One region of the Allobosea sp. Tri-49 genome, then DNA from elsewhere that is predicted to be linked to it. Evidence: riboswitches for the same ligand, from Rfam matches in the RefSeq annotation. Region 1 holds a riboswitch; each other region holds the start of a gene.
The links. A riboswitch is a leader RNA that binds a small molecule or an ion and turns the genes downstream of it on or off. The one in region 1 is predicted to bind cobalamin.

Region 1 (5,537 bases):
CTTCGCGCCCCGCGCGACGATCTACGATCTGTGAGGACTGCGCCCATGCCCAGAATCGAGGCTGTCGACTTCTTCTATCTCGCCATGCCCGTCGTCACCGACGAGGCCGATGGCAGCCAGGACGCGCTGCTGGTGCGGGTCGCCGCCGGCGGCCATGTCGGCTGGGGCGAATGCGAGGCAGCCCCGCTGCCGTCGATCGCCGCCTTCATCTGCCCGATGTCGCACGGGGTCTGCCGGCCCGTCGCCGATTCCGTCCTCGGCCAGAAGCTGGATGGCCCGGAGGACATCGCCCGTATCGCTGCCGCGGTCGCCTACAATTCGATGGACCTGCTGCAGGCGCCGCATACCTTCTCCGGCGTCGAGATGGCGTTGTGGGACATCCTCGGCAAGCTGCGCTCCAAGCCGGTCTGGCGCTTGCTCGGCTATCGCCAGAGCCATCCCAAGACGCCCTATGCCTCGGTGCTATTCGGCGGCACGGCGCAGGAGACGCTTGAGCGTGCGCGGGATGCCAGGAAGCGGAATTTCCGTGCCGCCAAGTTCGGCTGGGGACCGATCGGCCGCGGCAGCGTCGAGGCCGATGCCGAGCATTTCGTTGCGGCTCGGGAAGGGCTGGGAACCGACGGGATACTGCTCGTCGATACCGGCCAGATCTTCATCGAAGACGTCGAGCGCGCGGCCGCCCGCTTGCCGGCGATGGAGAAGGCGGATGTCCGCTGGTTCGAGGAGCCCTTCCACGCCAGCGCGCTTGAAGCCTATGGCGCACTCGCCAAGCTTAGCCCAAAGGTGCGCCTCGCCGGTGGCGAAGGCGCCCACAATGAAACCATGGCCAAGCAGCTGATCGACTATGGCGGCATCGGCTATGTCCAGATCGATTGCGGCCGGATCGGCGGAATCGGTCCCTCGAAGGCGGTGGCGGATTACGCGGTGGCGAAGGGCGTGACCTTCGTCAACCACACGTTCACCTCGCATCTGGCGCTGTCGGCCTCGCTGCAGCCCTATGCCGGGCTCGCCGATCACGAAATCTGCGAATATCCGGCGATGCCGAAGCCGCTCGCCACGGCGATCTCCGCCAATCATCTGGAGCGCGATGCGCGGGGGCAGGTCGCAGCGCCGGATGCGCCCGGCCTCGGCATCGAGGTCGCGACCACCGCGCTGAAAAGCTACCTCCAGGACGTCGAGATTTCCGTCCAGGGCAAGCGGCTCTACAGCACGCCCAGCCTCTGAACGGCGCTTGACGATGTAGCGCCGCCTTATAGGGTGGGCGCGATCGAGGTTCTCCGGGTTGCTTCCGGAGCTAAGAGGGAATTCGGTGAGGCGCGCTTGCTCCAAAGCCGAGGCTGCCCCCGCAACTGTAAGCGGCGAGCTCTCCGTCCATCGTCCACTGGTGCTCCTTGCGCCGGGAAGGCCGGGCGGAACCGGCGTCGACCCGCGAGCCAGGAGACCTGCCCCGATCGTCGAAGACGTCTTTCGGGCGGGGTGTCCCGGAGGTGTGCATCGGTGGCGGTCGTCCGAGCCCGCCATCTGTCCACATCCCCTGCCAGCTCCCATCCGTCATCTCGGGGAGCGATGAAGTCCATGTCCATAACGACCACCATGCGCGCGACGGCGCAGAGCTTGACGGCTGCGTGCCGTCCCCTCTATCAGAAATGCAACATTGTTACATTTGAGGCTCGTCCTGTGCCGACTGCGCGTCGATTTGTCCGCCTGCTGCAATGGCCCGCTGCGGTGCTTCTCGGCACTTTGCTTGCGGGTGCAGCTTCTGCTGCGCCAACACAGTATCCGCTGACACTGGAGAACTGCCGCGAGAGCGTGACCTTCGCCGGTCCGCCCAAGCGCGTCGTCGCGATCGGCCAGACGCAGACCGAAATCCTCTACGCGCTCGGTCTCGCCGACCGCGTCGTCGGCACCGCGGTCTGGTTCTCGCCGGTCGCCAAGCCCTATCAGGCGGTCAACGCCAAGGTGAAGCGTCTCGCCGACAACGATCCGAGCTTCGAAGCGGTGCTCGCCCAGGAACCGGATCTCGTCACCGCGATGTTCGAATGGCATGTCGGGCCCAACGGCATCGTCGGCAAGCGCGACCAGTTCGCCAAGGTCAAGGTGCCGACTTACGTTTCGCCGACCGACTGTGTCGGCAAGGACAATTCCGGCGCCGGCGATGGCGTGCGCACGCAAATGTTCACGATGGAGCTGGTCTATCGCAATATCCGCGAGTTCGGCCAGATCTTCGACGTCGCCGATCGGGCCGATGCGCTCATTGCCGAGCTGAAGGCGCGCGAGAACAAGGCGGTCCAGGCTGTGGCGAACGTCAAGGCCAAGGACGTGCCGGTCGTGGTCTGGTTCTCCAGCAAGGACATCAAGGGCGACGGCTTCATGGCCGGCAAGAACGGCGTGCCCGCCTATATCCTGTCGAAGCTTGGCGCCCGCAACATCATCACCACTAATGAGGAATGGCCACTGGTCGGCTGGGAGAGCATCGCTGCCGCCAACCCCGCGGTGATCGTCACGGTGAAGATGGATCGCCGCCGCTTCCCGGCCGACGACATCGAGAAGAAGCTCGACTTCCTCAAGACCGACCCCGTCGCCAGCAAGCTCGATGCGGTGAAGAACAACCGTGTCGTCATCATCGATGTCGGTGCGACCCGCGCCGGCCTCGACACGGTCGATGGCATCGAGACGCTAGCCAAGGCGATCGCCGGTTTCGGCCTTTCTCCTTGAGCCACGCCGTCCACGGTCCCAACTGGCCAGCGCGGATCGCCATCGCGCTGGCGGCTCTGCTGGCGCTCACCTTCTCGGTGGCGCTGGCGGTGACGATCGGCGAGATGCGCATTCCGCTGGAGACGGCGCTACGGGCGCTCGGCAACGGCCTGTTCAGCCTCGATTTTCCGGTCAGCGCGATCCAGCAGGGCGTGATCTTCGATTACCGCCTGAGCCGGGCGCTGATGGCTGGCTTATGCGGTGGCGCCCTCGCGCTCTCGGGCGCCATCCTGCAGGCGCTGCTGCGCAACCCGCTGGCGGAGCCTTATGTGCTGGGCATCTCGGCCGGGGCCTCGACCGGCGCCGTCGCGGTCCTGATCCTCGGCGTCGGTATCGGCGGCACGGCGCTGACGGTCTCTGCCGGCGCCTTTATCGGCTCCTGCGCCGCACTTGCGGTCGTCGCGCTGCTGGCGACGGGCGCCGGCAGCGCGAGCGATCGCGTCATCCTCGCAGGTGTCGCTACCTCGCAACTCTTCAATGCGGCGACGGCGACGATCGTCACGACATTGGCCAGCGCCGAGCAGGCGCGCGGCGTGATGTTCTGGCTCCTGGGGAATTTCGGCGGCGTGCGCTGGCCGGATCTGTGGATCGCCGCGCCGGTCGCCTTCATCGGCTTTGCCATCTGTATGCTGCACGCCAAGGTGCTCGACGCCTTCGCCTTCGGCGTCGATGCCGCGGCCTCGCTCGGCGTCGCGGTCACCAGGGTGAAGGTCATTCTCTTCGCGACGACCGCGGTGATGACCGCGGTGATGGTCTCGATCGTCGGCACGGTCGGCTTCGTCGGTTTGATCATTCCCCATGCCGCTCGCTTCCTCGTGGGCTCCGGCCACGCCCGTCTGCTGCCGGCCTGCCTCGTCATCGGCGCGATCTTCATGATCCTCGCCGACATCCTGTCGCGTATCCTGATCCCGCAGCAGATCCTGCCGATCGGCGTGGTGACGGCGCTGTTCGGTGCGCCGGTCTTCGCCCTGATCCTCTACCGCGCGAGGCAGCCGGCATGACGCTTGCGACCCGCGAGGTGCGCTGGGGCGCCGCCGGCCGGATGATCGTCGACGGGGTGACGCTGCAGGCGGCTCCCGGCCGGGTGCTCGGCCTGATCGGGCCGAACGGTTCGGGCAAATCAAGCCTGCTCAGGCTGCTCTGCCGGCTGCGCAATGTCGCCAGCGGCGTCGTCATGCTCGATGGACGCGACATCGCCGGCGTGCCGCGGCGTGATCTCGCCCGCCGGCTCGCCTTCGTCGAGCAGCAGGCAACCACCGAGATCCAATTATCTGTCTGCGACGTCGTCCGCCTCGGCCGCACGCCGCATCGCGCCGCGCTGGCATCGTGGAACGACGCCGACGAGGCGGCCGTGAACGAGGCGCTGGCGCGGGTCGGACTCACCGAGCGGCACGACCAGTTCTGGTACACGCTTTCGGGCGGCGAGCGCCAGCGCGTCCATATCGCGCGTGCACTCGCTCAGGAGCCGAGCGAGCTCATCCTGGACGAGCCGACCAACCATCTCGACATCCAGCACCAGCTCTCGATCCTGGGGCTGGTCCGTCGCCTCGGCATCACCTGCATCATGGCGCTGCACGATCTCAACCTCGCGGCGATGTTCTGCGACGAGATCGCGCTGCTGCATGAGGGGCGATTGCAAGCAGCGGGGTCTCCGGACCAAGTCCTAACCGCCGAAGCCATCCAGCGCATCTTTGGCGTCGCGGTCTCGATCCGCACGGGGGCGTCGGGACGCCGGCATATCGAATACCTGGTTGAGACGGAACGGAGGCAGTCGTGAAAGCAGCTGAGGCGCAGGCTCAGGTCTCGGATTACTGGACCCGGCGCGCGCCGGCTTTCGATGGCGCGGCCTCCCATGTCGCGCAGGCTTCGCTCTGGCGCGATGTTCTCGCTGCCGCCTTCGAGACTGAAGATGCGAAGGACGTCGTCGATCTCGGTACCGGGACGGGTGCCTGTGCGCTGATCGCCGCCTCGCTGGGACACCGGGTGCGTGCCTGCGATGGCTCCGAGGGGATGCTCGCTGCAGCTCGCAAGGCCGCCGAGGCGTCCGGGCTCGACGTCACCTTCGAACAGGCCCTGATCGAAGAGGCAACGTTCGCGCCGGCTTCCGCCGATATCGTGACGCTGCGCAACGTGCTCTGGACGCTTCCCGACCCGATGGCGGCGCTGCGCAAGGCGCAACTGATTCTGCGGCCAAGCGGCCTGGTGCTCGTCTCGGACGGGCTCTGGTCGGTCGCGGCGCAATACCGCTCAACCTATCCCGACGGGCTCGCCGCCAGCCTGCCGCGCCATGACGGCCTGACCGAGGACGAGACTCGCACGATGCTGAGCGAAGCGGGCTTCGGGCCGGCGCGGAGCTGGCAGCATCTCTTTCCGGCGTCGCCCTATCCCGGCGATGTGCCGATGTTCGTGCTGACGGCGCGAAAAGGCTAAGGCAGCTGGCGATCCTTGGCGGCCGGAAGCTTGCGGTTTCGGCTCAGGACGGGGTGAGCGCAGCCATCAGAACCAGGAACAGCATCGCAACCGGAGCCGCTAGGCTTCGGTTTCATTCTGTCCGGCAATGTCCTGGAAACACTGTGCTCTAAACCGAGCTAGGTAATGGCGCGCCCGAAAGGATTCGAACCTCTGACCCTCAGATTCGTAGTCTGATGCTCTATCCAGCTGAGCTACGGGCGCATGACAGCGGAGCGGTTTAGAAGGCCGCCGGGGCTGACGAAAGCCGACTTAAAGGCTCGCGCCGCGCTTGGCAAGCCCCGTTCTGCCGACTTCGTTCGCTTTCTCTTGGA
Region 2 (5,537 bases), 2.5 Mb from region 1:
CCGGTCTGGAAGTCGGGATCCTCGATGCTCTGCGTGTGCTTCAGCGCCCAGGCCGCCTTGTCGGTGATCGAGGGCACCTCGCGGTACATGTTGAACAATTCGCCCTCGTCGAGGCCGAGACTCTCGACGATGTACTGGAAGGTGTGGGTATGGATCGCCTCCTCGAAGGCCTGGCGCAGCAGGTACTGCCGGCATTCGGGATTGGTCAGGTGGCGGTAGATCGCCAGCACGATGTTGTTGGCGACGAGAGATTCGGATGCCGCGAAGAAGCCGAGATTGCGCTTGAGCATGCGCCGCTCATCCTCGGTCAACCCGTCCTTGGACTTCCACAGCGCGATGTCGGCCTGCATCGAGACCTCGGTCGGCATCCAATGGTTGTTGCAGCCGGCGAGGTACTTCTCCCAGGCCCATTTGTACTTGAGCGGCAACAACTGATTCACGTCGGCGCGGCAGTTGATCATCCGCTTCTCGTCGACGCTGACCCGCCCGCCCTTGCGGTCGATTTCGCCGAGGCCGGTGGCGTCGGCGGCGGGTGCGTTCAGGATGGCGGGATTGGCTGGGTTCGCCGGCTTGGTGTCGGACCAGTCGAGCATGGGGTGAGTTCCATTTTGAAACTAAAAGGCGTCATGCTCGGGCTTGATCCGAGCATCTCATGCCGAATGAGGCTCCTGCGCCTCGTCCTGCCGGAGATTCTCGGGTCTGCGCTTCGCTTCGCCCGAGAATGACGCGGGAGGTGGAATGACGGCAGGGCCTTACTGGCACGCCTCGCAGGTGGGATCGTCGATCGAGCAGGCGTTCGGGACGGCCATGCCGTTCCCGAGCGGGATGTCGACAATGATCGGCGCGGCCGCGACCGGCACGGTGGCCGAAACCGCGTTGAGCTTGCCGTCGGTGCCCTTCAGCGTCGACTTCTCGACATGGGTCGCCGAGAGCGCACGCAGGTAATAGGTCGTCTTGAGGCCGAGCCGCCACGCCAGCCGATAGGCCTCGTCGAGTTTCCGGCCCGAGGGCTGCGCCATATAAAGGTTCAGCGACTGGCCCTGGTCGATCCATTTCTGCCGGCGCGCGGCGGCCTTGATCAGCCACTCCGTCGGGATCTCGAAGGAGGTGGCGTAGAGCGCCTTGAGATCGTCCGGCACCCGGTCGATCCCGGTGACCTTGCCGTCATAATATTTGAGATCCGAGACCATCACCTCGTCCCAGAGCCCCCTCGCCTTCAGGTCATGCACGAGCCCGGCATTCACCACGGTGAAGTCGCCCGACATGTTCGCCTTGACGTAGAGCTGGCTGTAGGACGGTTCGATCGACTGCGAGACGCCGACGATGTTCGAGATCGTCGCGGTCGGGGCGATCGCCATCGTGTTCGAGTTGCGCATGCCGATTGTTACGACGCGCTGGCGCAGGGCATCCCAGTCCAGCGTGGAGGAACGATCCAATTCAACGTTGCCGTCGCGGGCCTCCGAGAGGATCTCCAGCGAGTCGATCGGCAGGATGCCCTTCGACCAGAGCGAGCCTTCGAAGCTCGGATAGCGGCCGCGCTCGGCGGCGAGATCGACCGAGGCCGAGATCGCATGGAAGCTGATCGCCTCCATCGAGGTGTCGGCGAAGGCGACCGCCGCCTCCGAAGCCGTCGGCAGACGCAGCGCCTGGAGCGCGTCCTGGAAACCCATGATGCCGAGGCCGACCGGGCGATGCCGCAGGTTCGAGCGGCGCGCTTCCGGGATCGTGTAGAAATTGATGTCGATGACGTTGTCGAGCATACGCATCGCAGTCGTCACCGTGCGCTTCAGCCGCGCCTGATCGAGCCCTTCCGCGGTGACATGCGCTGCGAGATTGACCGAGCCGAGATTGCAGACCGCGACCTCGTCGGCCGAGGTGTTGAGCGTGATCTCGGTGCAGAGGTTGGACGAGTGAACGATGCCGGCATGCTGCTGCGGCGAGCGCAGGTTGCAGGCATCCTTGAAGGTGATCCAGGGGTGTCCGGTCTCGAACAACATGGTCAGCATGCGCCGCCAGAGATCGAGCGCCTTGATCCGCTTGAAGACCTTGATCCCGCCTTGCTCCGCCTTGGCCTCATAAGCCTCGTAGGCCGTCTTGAACGGCTTGCCATAGAGGTCGTGCAGGTCCGGCACCTCGTCGGGCGAGAACAGCGTCCAGTCGGCACCGGCTTCGACGCGCTGCATGAACAGGTCGGGAATCCAGTTCGCCGTGTTCATGTCATGGGTGCGGCGGCGGTCGTCGCCGGTGTTCTTGCGGAGATCGAGGAACTCCTCGATGTCGACATGCCAGGTCTCGAGATAGGCGCAGACGGCGCCCTTTCGCTTGCCGCCCTGGTTCACCGCGATAGCGGTGTCGTTGGCGACCTTCAGGAAGGGCACCACACCCTGGCTCTCGCCATTGGTGCCCTTGATATGGGCGCCGAGACCGCGCACAGGCGTCCAGTCATTGCCGAGCCCGCCGGAGTATTTGGCGAGCAGGGCATTGTCCTTCACCGCCTTGAAGATGCCGTCGAGATCGTCGGCGACCGTGGTCAGGAAGCAGGAGGAGAGCTGCGGCCGCAGCGTGCCCGAATTGAACAGGGTCGGCGTCGAAGCCATGAAATCGAAGGACGACAGCAGGTCGTAGAATTCGATCGCCCTCGCCTCCCGGTCGATCTCGCGCAGGCTCAACCCCATGGCGACACGCATGAAGAAGGCCTGCGGCAGCTCGAAGCGGTTGCCGCGGACATGCAGGAAGTAGCGATCGTAAAGCGTCTGGAAGCCGAGATAGTCGAGCTGCAGGTCGCGCTCTGGCTTCAGCGCAGCGGCGATACGGGCGATGTCGAAGCGGTCAAGCTCGGGGTCGATCAGCTCGTTGGCAATGCCCACCTTCAGATAGGCCTCGAAATACTCGCCATAGCGGCCGGCCATCTCTTGCTGCGTCGCCTGCTCGGCGCGGCCGTGGACGAAGCTCAGCGCCTCGCGGCGCAGCTTGTCGAGCAGCAGGCGGGCCGAGACCTTGGCATAGTTCGGCTCGCTCTCGATCAGCGTCCGCGCGGCAAGGATCGGCGCCAGCGCCAACTCGTCGAGCGAGATGCCGTCATAGAGATTACGCTGTGCCTCGGCGAGGACGGGCTCGGCCGAAACGCCGTCGAGCTCCGCACAGGCCTCGCGAACCACCTTGTCGAGACGCGCGGCATCGAGCGGAACCAGCGTGCCGTCGGCGAGCTTCATCTGCAGCGACGGCGCAGCGGCGGCGGCCGGCTGGGTCTCAGCGACCACCTTGGCGCGCTCCCGGGCACGCTCGGCGCGATAGAGCACATAGGCGCGGGCGACCTTGTGATGCTCGCCGCGCATCAGGGCGAGTTCGACCTGGTCCTGGACGTCCTCGATATGGAAGGTGCGGCCGGTGGCGGCGCGGCGGGTCAGTCCGGCGACGACCTGCTCGGTCAGCTCGGCGACGACGTCGTGGATGCGGCGCGAGGCGGCAGCGCTGGAGCCTTCGACGGCGAGGAAGGCCTTGGTCAGCGCAACCGCGATCTTCGAGGGATCGAAAGGGGTGACCCCGCCGTTGCGCCGAATGATCTGGTAGCCCGGCTCGCTCGCCGCGGCTGTCGGCGGCGCAGCAGTGATAACCGGCGCGGCGGCCGCAGGCCGTTCGGCTTCGAGAGACAGAGACATCGGCATCAACCCCAAGATGTTGAGGGCAAAGGCCGAGCGGTTGCGTCGAGAAGGCGCGCGGCAACCCAAGGCCGCGACCTGCCAAGCGCACCACCGGGACACCCCGCCCGAGGACGTAAAACTAGGGTCGCGGCAGGTCTCCTGGCTCGCGGGTCGCAGCTCTCGCCCGTCTTCCCAAGGCCTTGCGGCCTCAGTGACTTACATGGACGCGAACTCACCGCTGACAGTTGCGGGGGCAGCGCCGGTTTCCCACCGGCTTCCCTCTTAGCTCTCGATCTTGCGATTCGAGAGACCATCGACCACCAGATTTAGTAGTCTCTGCGCTGACGCTGTCAATTGATCGTGCGTGACTTGTCTCTCGCATGTGGAAAGCGAGGATATCTCCAACAGCCCCCAAAAAACATGGAGACATAAAGATGTCTTTATATCTCGATTGACGTCTACTCTCGGATCGGCATACTGGCACGGTCGAGGTTCTCCGGCGCGGCTTGCCGCATCGGAGCTAAGAGGGAAGCCGGTGAAGTGCCGGCGCTGCCCCCGCAACTGTAAGCGGCGAGCCGCTGTCCAATCGAAGCCACTGGGACCGACAAGGTCGCGGGAAGGCCGGACAGCTGCCCTGACCCGTGAGCCAGGAGACCTGCCCCGACAACATGAACGTCCTCGGGCGGGGTGTCCCGGTGGTGCGGTTGCGGATCCGCGCCGATTTTCCGTCGCCCGGATTCTCACACGCGTCCGCTCTGGCCTTTGCCCCCATTTTATGGGGTTAAGCCTATGTCTCAATCAGTCTCCGTCGCCGCTCTCGGCACGCCGCGCATCGGTCCGCGCCGCGAACTCAAGACCGCGCTCGAAAGCTTCTGGGCCGGGAAATCGGACGAACAGTCCCTGCTTGAAACCGCAGCCGGTCTGCGCGCCGCCAACTGGGCGCGGCAGAAGGCGCAAGGGATCACCGTGATCCCGTCAAACGACTTCTCGTTCTACGACCAGGTCCTCGACACCAGCGTCATGGTCGGCGCGATCCCGGCCATTTACGGCTGGAAGGGTGGCCCGGTGCCGCTCGGCACCTATTTCGCCATGGCACGGGGCTCGCAGGGCGAGACCGAGCCGCACACCTCCTGCGGCCATGCTCATCACGACCATGAGCATCATCACGGCGTCCCGGCGCAGGAGATGACCAAATGGTTCGACACCAACTACCACTATATGGTGCCGGAGTTCGCAGCCGGGCAGCGCTTCGAACTGGCCTCGCTGAAGCCCGTCGAGGAATATCGCGAGGCCAAGGCACTCGGCTACGAGACGCGGCCCGTCCTGCTCGGGCCCGTGACCTTCCTCAAGCTCGGCAAGGCCAAGGATCCGTCCTTCGATCCGCTCTCGCTGCTGGGTGAACTGCTGCCGATCTATATCGACGTGCTGCGCCGGCTCTCGGCCAATGGCGCGGACTGGGTGCAGATCGACGAGCCCTGCCTCGTGCTCGATCTCGACGAGCCGGCCCGCGAGGCTCTGCGCCGGAGCTATGCGACGATCGCCCACGCCCTGCCGCAGCTGAAGATCATGCTGGCGACCTATTTCGGCGCGCTCGGCGACAATCTCGATACTGCCGTATCCCTGCCGGTCGCCGGCCTGCATCTCGACCTCGTCCGCGCGCCCGAACAGCTCGACACGGTTCTCGCCAAGGCGCCGCGCGGCCTCGTGCTCTCTCTCGGCGTGGTCGACGGCCGCAACATCTGGAAGACCGATCTGGAGAAGGTGCTGGCGCGGATCGAGCCGATCGCAGCCAGGCGCGGCACCGATCATGTCCAGGTCGCGCCGTCCTGCTCGATGCTGCACAGCCCGATCGACCTCGAGCTGGAAACCAACCTCGATCCCGAGGTGAAGGGCTGG
Region 3 (5,537 bases), 940 kb from region 1:
CGAGCTCCTCCGGCGAGCCGGCCTGCGGTAGCGGCAGCGCGACGCTGTCGAAATCGTCATGGTCGTGATCCTCGCCCTCGCCGTGATGCGAGGGGCGGGCGGCGAGGTCAGCTTCGGCCGCAGCACCGAGGCCGATGATCAGGGCCGGCTCGACCTTGCCATGGGCGGTTTCCACCACCTTGATCGCCTTGGGCAGGTGCTGGGCGATCTCGGCCTTGACCCGCTCGCGGCCTGCCGCGTCGACGAGGTCGCTCTTGTTGAGCAGGATCAGGTCGGCGCAGAGGATCTGGTCCTCGAACACCTCCTCCAGCGGGTTGTCGTGATCGACCGCCTGGTCCTGCGCGGCCTGCGCCTTCAGCGCCTCGGGATCATCCGCGAACTGGCCCTCGGCCACCGCCGGCCCATCGACCACGGCGATGACGCCGTCGACGGTGACGCGCGAACGGATCGCCGGCCAGTTGAAGGCCTTGACCAGTGGCTTCGGCAAGGCGAGCCCCGAGGTCTCGATCAGGATGTGCTCGGGCGGGTTCGGCCGGTTCAGCAGCTTCTCCAGCGCCGGCACGAAATCATCGGCGACGGTGCAGCAGATGCAGCCGTTCGGCAGTTCGACGATGTCCTCCTGCGTACAGCCCTCGATGCCGCAGCCGGCGATGAAGGAGCCGTCGAAGCCGAGATCGCCAAACTCGTTGACGAGGACGGCGAGGCGTTTGCCGCCGGCATTCTCGAGCAGATGGCGGACGAGAGTGGTCTTACCCGCGCCGAGGAAGCCGGTGATGATCGTGCACGGCACCTTGCCGAGCGTCGTAGTCTGCGGAGCGTTCATTGATCTGATCCTTGCTGGCGCGGCAAAGGAGGCACGCGCGCGACCACGCCCTTGCGGAACGAGACGGGTCTTTCTTTCCAGGGAACGATGCCGTTGGCGCTGGCGGCAAAACTTTCCGCCGCGCCGACGATCTCGTCGAGATGAAGACCGGCGTCGAGATCGCCGATCAGATAGGTCCATTTGCCGTCGGCCGCGAGCGCGATTGTGCAGGGCCGTTTGCAGACGGCGAGGCACTCGACCGGGACGACGGCGATGCCGCTGCCGGCCATGCGCTCTGAGAGTGCCGCTGCGAGGCCGATGCCGGGTTGGTCATAGCCCTCCGGCAGGTCCTCGCGCTGGCGCCGGCAGACGGTGCAGACATGGATGGTGCAGCCCGGCTCCAGCCGGGTTTCCGTCGCGAGGGCGAGATCGCCTTCGAGCATCGAAACGCCTCCTTGGGCTGGCGCGGCCGCAATCGGCCGCGCGAGGCGTCAGGCCGCCGCGGCTGCGGCGCTGCGACGAGCAAGCCAGGGCCAGAGCACGCCGACGGCAAAGCCGGTGGCGAGCCAGAGGGCGGCCTGGATGGCGAGCGAGAGCGCGGCGAAATGCGCGGCGATCTCGGCCGGCACCTTGCTCTCCGGCGCAGCCGGATGCGGCGCGCCGATCAGATGCGGCACGAGCAGCGCCAGCACGGCAAGCGCCCGCGCCCAGGAGGCCTCGACCCGCAGGAACACGAAGAGCGCGCCGGCGGTGACCACCGCCGTCAGCAGCCACCAGAGCTGGCGCTGTTGCAGTTCGGCCGCGGCTGAACCCGGCAATTCAGGCGCCAGCCCCATCGCCGGGGCGAGTCCGAAGGCGAGGAAACCGCAGACAGCCCATGCCAGCGCCCGGCACTGGTCGATCTGTTCGTTTGCCGCGATCATCCCGGCGAGCAGCAGGGCTGCGAAGCCGATCGCGGTGCCGATCGTCACCAGACTGGTGAAGGCGGTGCGCTGCAAGCCGTCCTGCGGCTTCCATTCATGCTCGCCGGTGTGCTCCGCCCCGGCTTTCGGATCGTTATGGGCGAGCTGGATGCGGGCGCCATCGGTGAAGGCGGCCTGCATCGGTGCGCCCTGCGTACGCAGCGCCGCCTCATAGGTCTCGGCCTTGAGGATCAGCGGGGTGGTGGTGACGTGCTGGAGCGCCGAGATCAGCAGTCCAGCCAGAAGCCCGGCCAGGATGCTGACCGTGAGAATACGCGTGACCATGTGCTTCCCCTCAATGACAGGGGAAGGCGAGGCCGTGACGGGTGTCGTGCGCCGCGTTGTGGACAGTGGACGAGGCGGCGAAGCCGACGGTGTAGATCAGCACGAAGCCGAGGATCAGCGCGGCGGCGACGGCTTTCGCCCGTTCCGAGACGCTGGCCTGGCTGGTGACGGTTGCGGTGTTCATTGGCTCACTCCTGGCCACCCCACCGGCAGCCTGCTGGACGACATCGGAAGACGGCAGGTCTCCTGGCTCACGGCTTGGTGTCCTGCTCCGCCTTCCCGGGAAACCCAGTGGCCGATGGCGCAGGACGCGCCGCTTACAGTTGCGGGGGCAGCCGCGGTCCTTCACCGCGTTCCCTTTTCACCTCGTCGTCGAGGCACCGTCACCGATGATCATTAGCCACAGGCGCGGTGCTGTGCAATGCAATGCCGTCATTCCCGGCGGAGCGCGGCGCAAGCCGAAGCATGACGCGGAGACTGCAGCATGACCCTCCCCCCGCTCACCCTCATCCTCGGCGGCGCCCGCTCCGGCAAGAGCCGCCATGCGGAAGCGCTGATCGAGGCGCTGCCGCCCGCCTGGACCTATATCGCCACCGCCCAGGCCTATGATGACGAGATGCGGGCCCGGATCGCCGAGCATCGCGCCCGCCGCTCCCGCGATTGGCAAACGGTCGATGCTCCGGTCGCGCTGCCCGAGGCGATCCGCAACGCCCGGTCCGGGCAGCCCATCCTCGTCGATTGCCTGACGCTCTGGCTGACCAATCTCCTGCTTGCCGAACGCGACATCGCGATCGCGACCGGCGAGCTCATTGCGGCCTGCCGCGAGGCGGAGGGACCGGTTGTGCTGGTCTCCAACGAGGTCGGCCTCGGCATCGTGCCCGACAATGCGCTCGCCCGGCGCTTCCGCGACGAGGCCGGCCGCCTGCACCAGCGGCTTGCGGCGCAGGCCGGGCGCGTGGTCTTCATGGTCGCCGGATTGCCGATGCAGGTGAAATGAAGAGCGAAGCGACGATGACGGACCAAGCCGAGGATGCCGCCCGCCACAAGGCGAAGATGGCAAAGCGCAAGGCAGTGCAGGACGCCGAGGTCGCCGGCAAGACGGTCGAGAAGGGCCTGCTGATCGTCAACACCGGCCCGGGCAAGGGCAAGTCGACCGCCGCCTTCGGCCTGATCCTGCGCGCGCTCGGCCATGGTTGGCGCATCGGCGTCGTGCAGTTCATCAAGGGCGCTTGGTCGACCGGCGAGCGCAAGGCGCTGGAGGCCTTCGGCGACCAGATCTCCTGGCATTCGATGGGCGAGGGCTTCACCTGGGAGACGCAGGACAAGGCCCGCGACATCGCTGCGGCGACCCGCGCCTTCGACAAGGCCAGGGAGTTGATGGCGGACGAGAGCATCCGGCTGCTCGTGCTGGACGAACTCAACATCGCCCTGCGCTACGACTATCTGCCGCTCGCCGAGGTGGTTGCGACGCTCGCTGCCCGCCGCTCGGATCTCCACATCGTCGTCACTGGCCGCAACGCCAAGCCTGAGCTGATCGAGGCCGCCGACTTGGTCACAGAGATGACGCTGGTGAAGCACCACTTCGCCGCCGGCGTGAAGGCGCAGGAGGGGATCGAGTTCTAGAGGCCGAGTGCGGCGAGACTTCCGGCCGCTGCCAAGCCCCAGAGCAGCAGGCAGGCGCGCCGGTAGAGGGCGAGCGCCCGCCGGATATCGGCCGCCGTAGCCTCCGCCCTGCCATCGCCCATCCAGCCGTCCTCGACCCTGACCGCGCCGTAGACGCGCGGGCCGGCGAGGCGGAGCCCCAGCGCGCCGGCCATCGCCGCCTCCGGCCAGCCGGCATTGGGCGAGCGGTGGCGCTGGGCGTCGCGTTGCACCGCGCGCCAGGCCGCACCGGCATCAGCCTGTCGGTCGAGCACCGCGGCGGCGATCAGCAGCAAAGCCGTCAGCCTAGAAGCGGGCAAATTTACGAGATCGTCGAGCCGCGCCGCCGCCCAGCCGAAGGCGAGGTATCGTGGCGATTTGTGGCCGATCATCGAATCGGCGGTGTTGATCGCCTTGTAGAGCGCCCCACCCGGCAGGCCGCCGACGCCGAGCCAGAAGGCTGGCGCGACGATCCCATCGGAAAAATTCTCGGCCAGGCTCTCGATCGCAGCGCGCGCCACCCCGGCCTCGTCGAGGCTCTCCGGGTCGCGGCCGACGATCATCGCGACGGCCTTGCGCCCACCGGCGAGCCCGCTTTGCTCCAGCCCTGCGGCGACATCGGCGACGTGGTCATGGAGGCTGCGCTGGGCGAGCAGGGTCGACGCGAGCAGCGCCAGCGGTAACAATGCGAGGACGCCGGCGAGACGGCAGAGCGCAACGAGGGCCAGTGCGGCGGCCAGTGTCACGCCGAGCAGGATCAATAACGCCACGACGCCGGCCATCCGCCGCGTCGCGAAGCTCGCAGTCTCGCGGTTGAGGCCCCGGTCCAGCCAGCCGATCAACGTGCCGATCCAGGTGACGGGATGGCCGATCCATGCGAACAGGCGCGCCGGATAGCCGATCGCCGCCTCGGTCACGAGGGCGGCGAGAAGCAGCGGCAGGCTTTCGGAGAGCGACATGGCGGCCGGGGAGATGAAGGAAGCGATCTGGCACGGCGGCGATCTCGCCACGGCCAAGGCGCTGTTCCCGCAGGCGCCCGAACCCTGGATCGATCTCTCGACCGGTATCAACCCGATCCCCTATCCGCTTCCGGAGCTGCCGTTAAGCCTGTGGCAGCGTCTGCCTGGCAAGGCCGAGGAGGCTGTGTTGCTCGCGGCGGCTCGCAAAGCCTATCGTGTTCGCGCTGAAAGCGGCATCGTCGCGGCGCCCGGCACGCAGATTCTGATCGAGCTGCTGCCGCGTCTGGTGCCGACGGCAAACGTCGCCGTGCTCGGGCCGACCTATGGCGAACACGCGCCGGCCTGGCGCAAGGCGGGCGCCGAGGTACGCGAGATCAACGATCTCGCCGAGATCGGCGATGCCAATGTCCTCGTGCTGGTCAATCCGAACAATCCGGACGGGCGCATCGTTGCGTGTGAGACGCTGGTCGCACTTGCTGGAGCGCTCGCCGCGCGCGGCGGCCTGCTGGTCGTCGACGAGGCTTTCGCCGATTTCGCGCCTGAGATGAGCCTGTTGCCGACCCTGTCGGAAGGGGCCCTCGTCCTGCGCTCCTTCGGCAAGGCCTACGGGCTGGCGGGCATGAGGCTCGGCTTCGCGGTCGGTGAAGCGCGCTTTACCGATGCCCTCCAGGCGATGCTCGGCCTCTGGGCCGTGGCCGGCCCGGCGCTGCATGTCGGGGCTGCTGCGCTCGCCGATGCCGATTGGCTTTCGGCTGCAGGGGAGGCGCGCGCGGCTGACAGCGGGCGACTCGATGCGATCCTCAACCCCTATGGCCGCGCCGTCGGCGGAACCGTGCTCTATCGCTTGCTCGAAACATCGCAGGCGCCCGCTCTGTTCGAGCGGCTCGG

Region 2: another riboswitch for cobalamin. It lies ahead of BLM15_RS11585 (ribonucleoside-diphosphate reductase subunit alpha); the one in region 1 lies ahead of BLM15_RS31965 (ABC transporter substrate-binding protein).
Region 3: another riboswitch for cobalamin. It lies ahead of BLM15_RS18905 (CbtB domain-containing protein); the one in region 1 lies ahead of BLM15_RS31965 (ABC transporter substrate-binding protein).

What each region holds. Positions count from the first base shown of each region.
Region 1 is NZ_CP017946.1:4,858,713-4,864,249, forward strand. Features, by position in the region: gene BLM15_RS23455 (M81 family metallopeptidase) at 1-34, shown strand, start outside; gene BLM15_RS23460 (mandelate racemase/muconate lactonizing enzyme family protein) at 46-1,224, shown strand; cobalamin riboswitch at 1,254-1,464, shown strand; gene BLM15_RS31965 (ABC transporter substrate-binding protein) at 1,705-2,715, shown strand; gene BLM15_RS23470 (FecCD family ABC transporter permease) at 2,712-3,755, shown strand; gene BLM15_RS23475 (ABC transporter ATP-binding protein) at 3,752-4,531, shown strand; gene BLM15_RS23480 (class I SAM-dependent methyltransferase) at 4,528-5,184, shown strand; tRNA gene BLM15_RS23485 (tRNA-Arg) at 5,351-5,427, opposite strand.
Region 2 is NZ_CP017946.1:2,334,554-2,340,090, forward strand. Features, by position in the region: gene BLM15_RS11580 (ribonucleotide-diphosphate reductase subunit beta) at 1-593, opposite strand, end outside; gene BLM15_RS11585 (ribonucleoside-diphosphate reductase subunit alpha) at 753-3,659, opposite strand; cobalamin riboswitch at 3,775-3,971, opposite strand; cobalamin riboswitch at 4,114-4,318, shown strand; gene metE (5-methyltetrahydropteroyltriglutamate--homocysteine S-methyltransferase) at 4,431-5,537, shown strand, end outside.
Region 3 is NZ_CP017946.1:3,922,191-3,927,727, reverse strand. Features, by position in the region: gene cobW (cobalamin biosynthesis protein CobW) at 1-823, opposite strand, end outside; gene BLM15_RS18915 (DUF1636 family protein) at 820-1,245, opposite strand; gene BLM15_RS18910 (CbtA family protein) at 1,294-2,049, opposite strand; gene BLM15_RS18905 (CbtB domain-containing protein) at 2,060-2,233, opposite strand; cobalamin riboswitch at 2,269-2,448, opposite strand; gene cobU (bifunctional adenosylcobinamide kinase/adenosylcobinamide-phosphate guanylyltransferase) at 2,534-3,046, shown strand; gene cobO (cob(I)yrinic acid a,c-diamide adenosyltransferase) at 3,061-3,672, shown strand; gene cbiB (adenosylcobinamide-phosphate synthase CbiB) at 3,669-4,649, opposite strand; gene cobD (threonine-phosphate decarboxylase CobD) at 4,648-5,537, shown strand, end outside.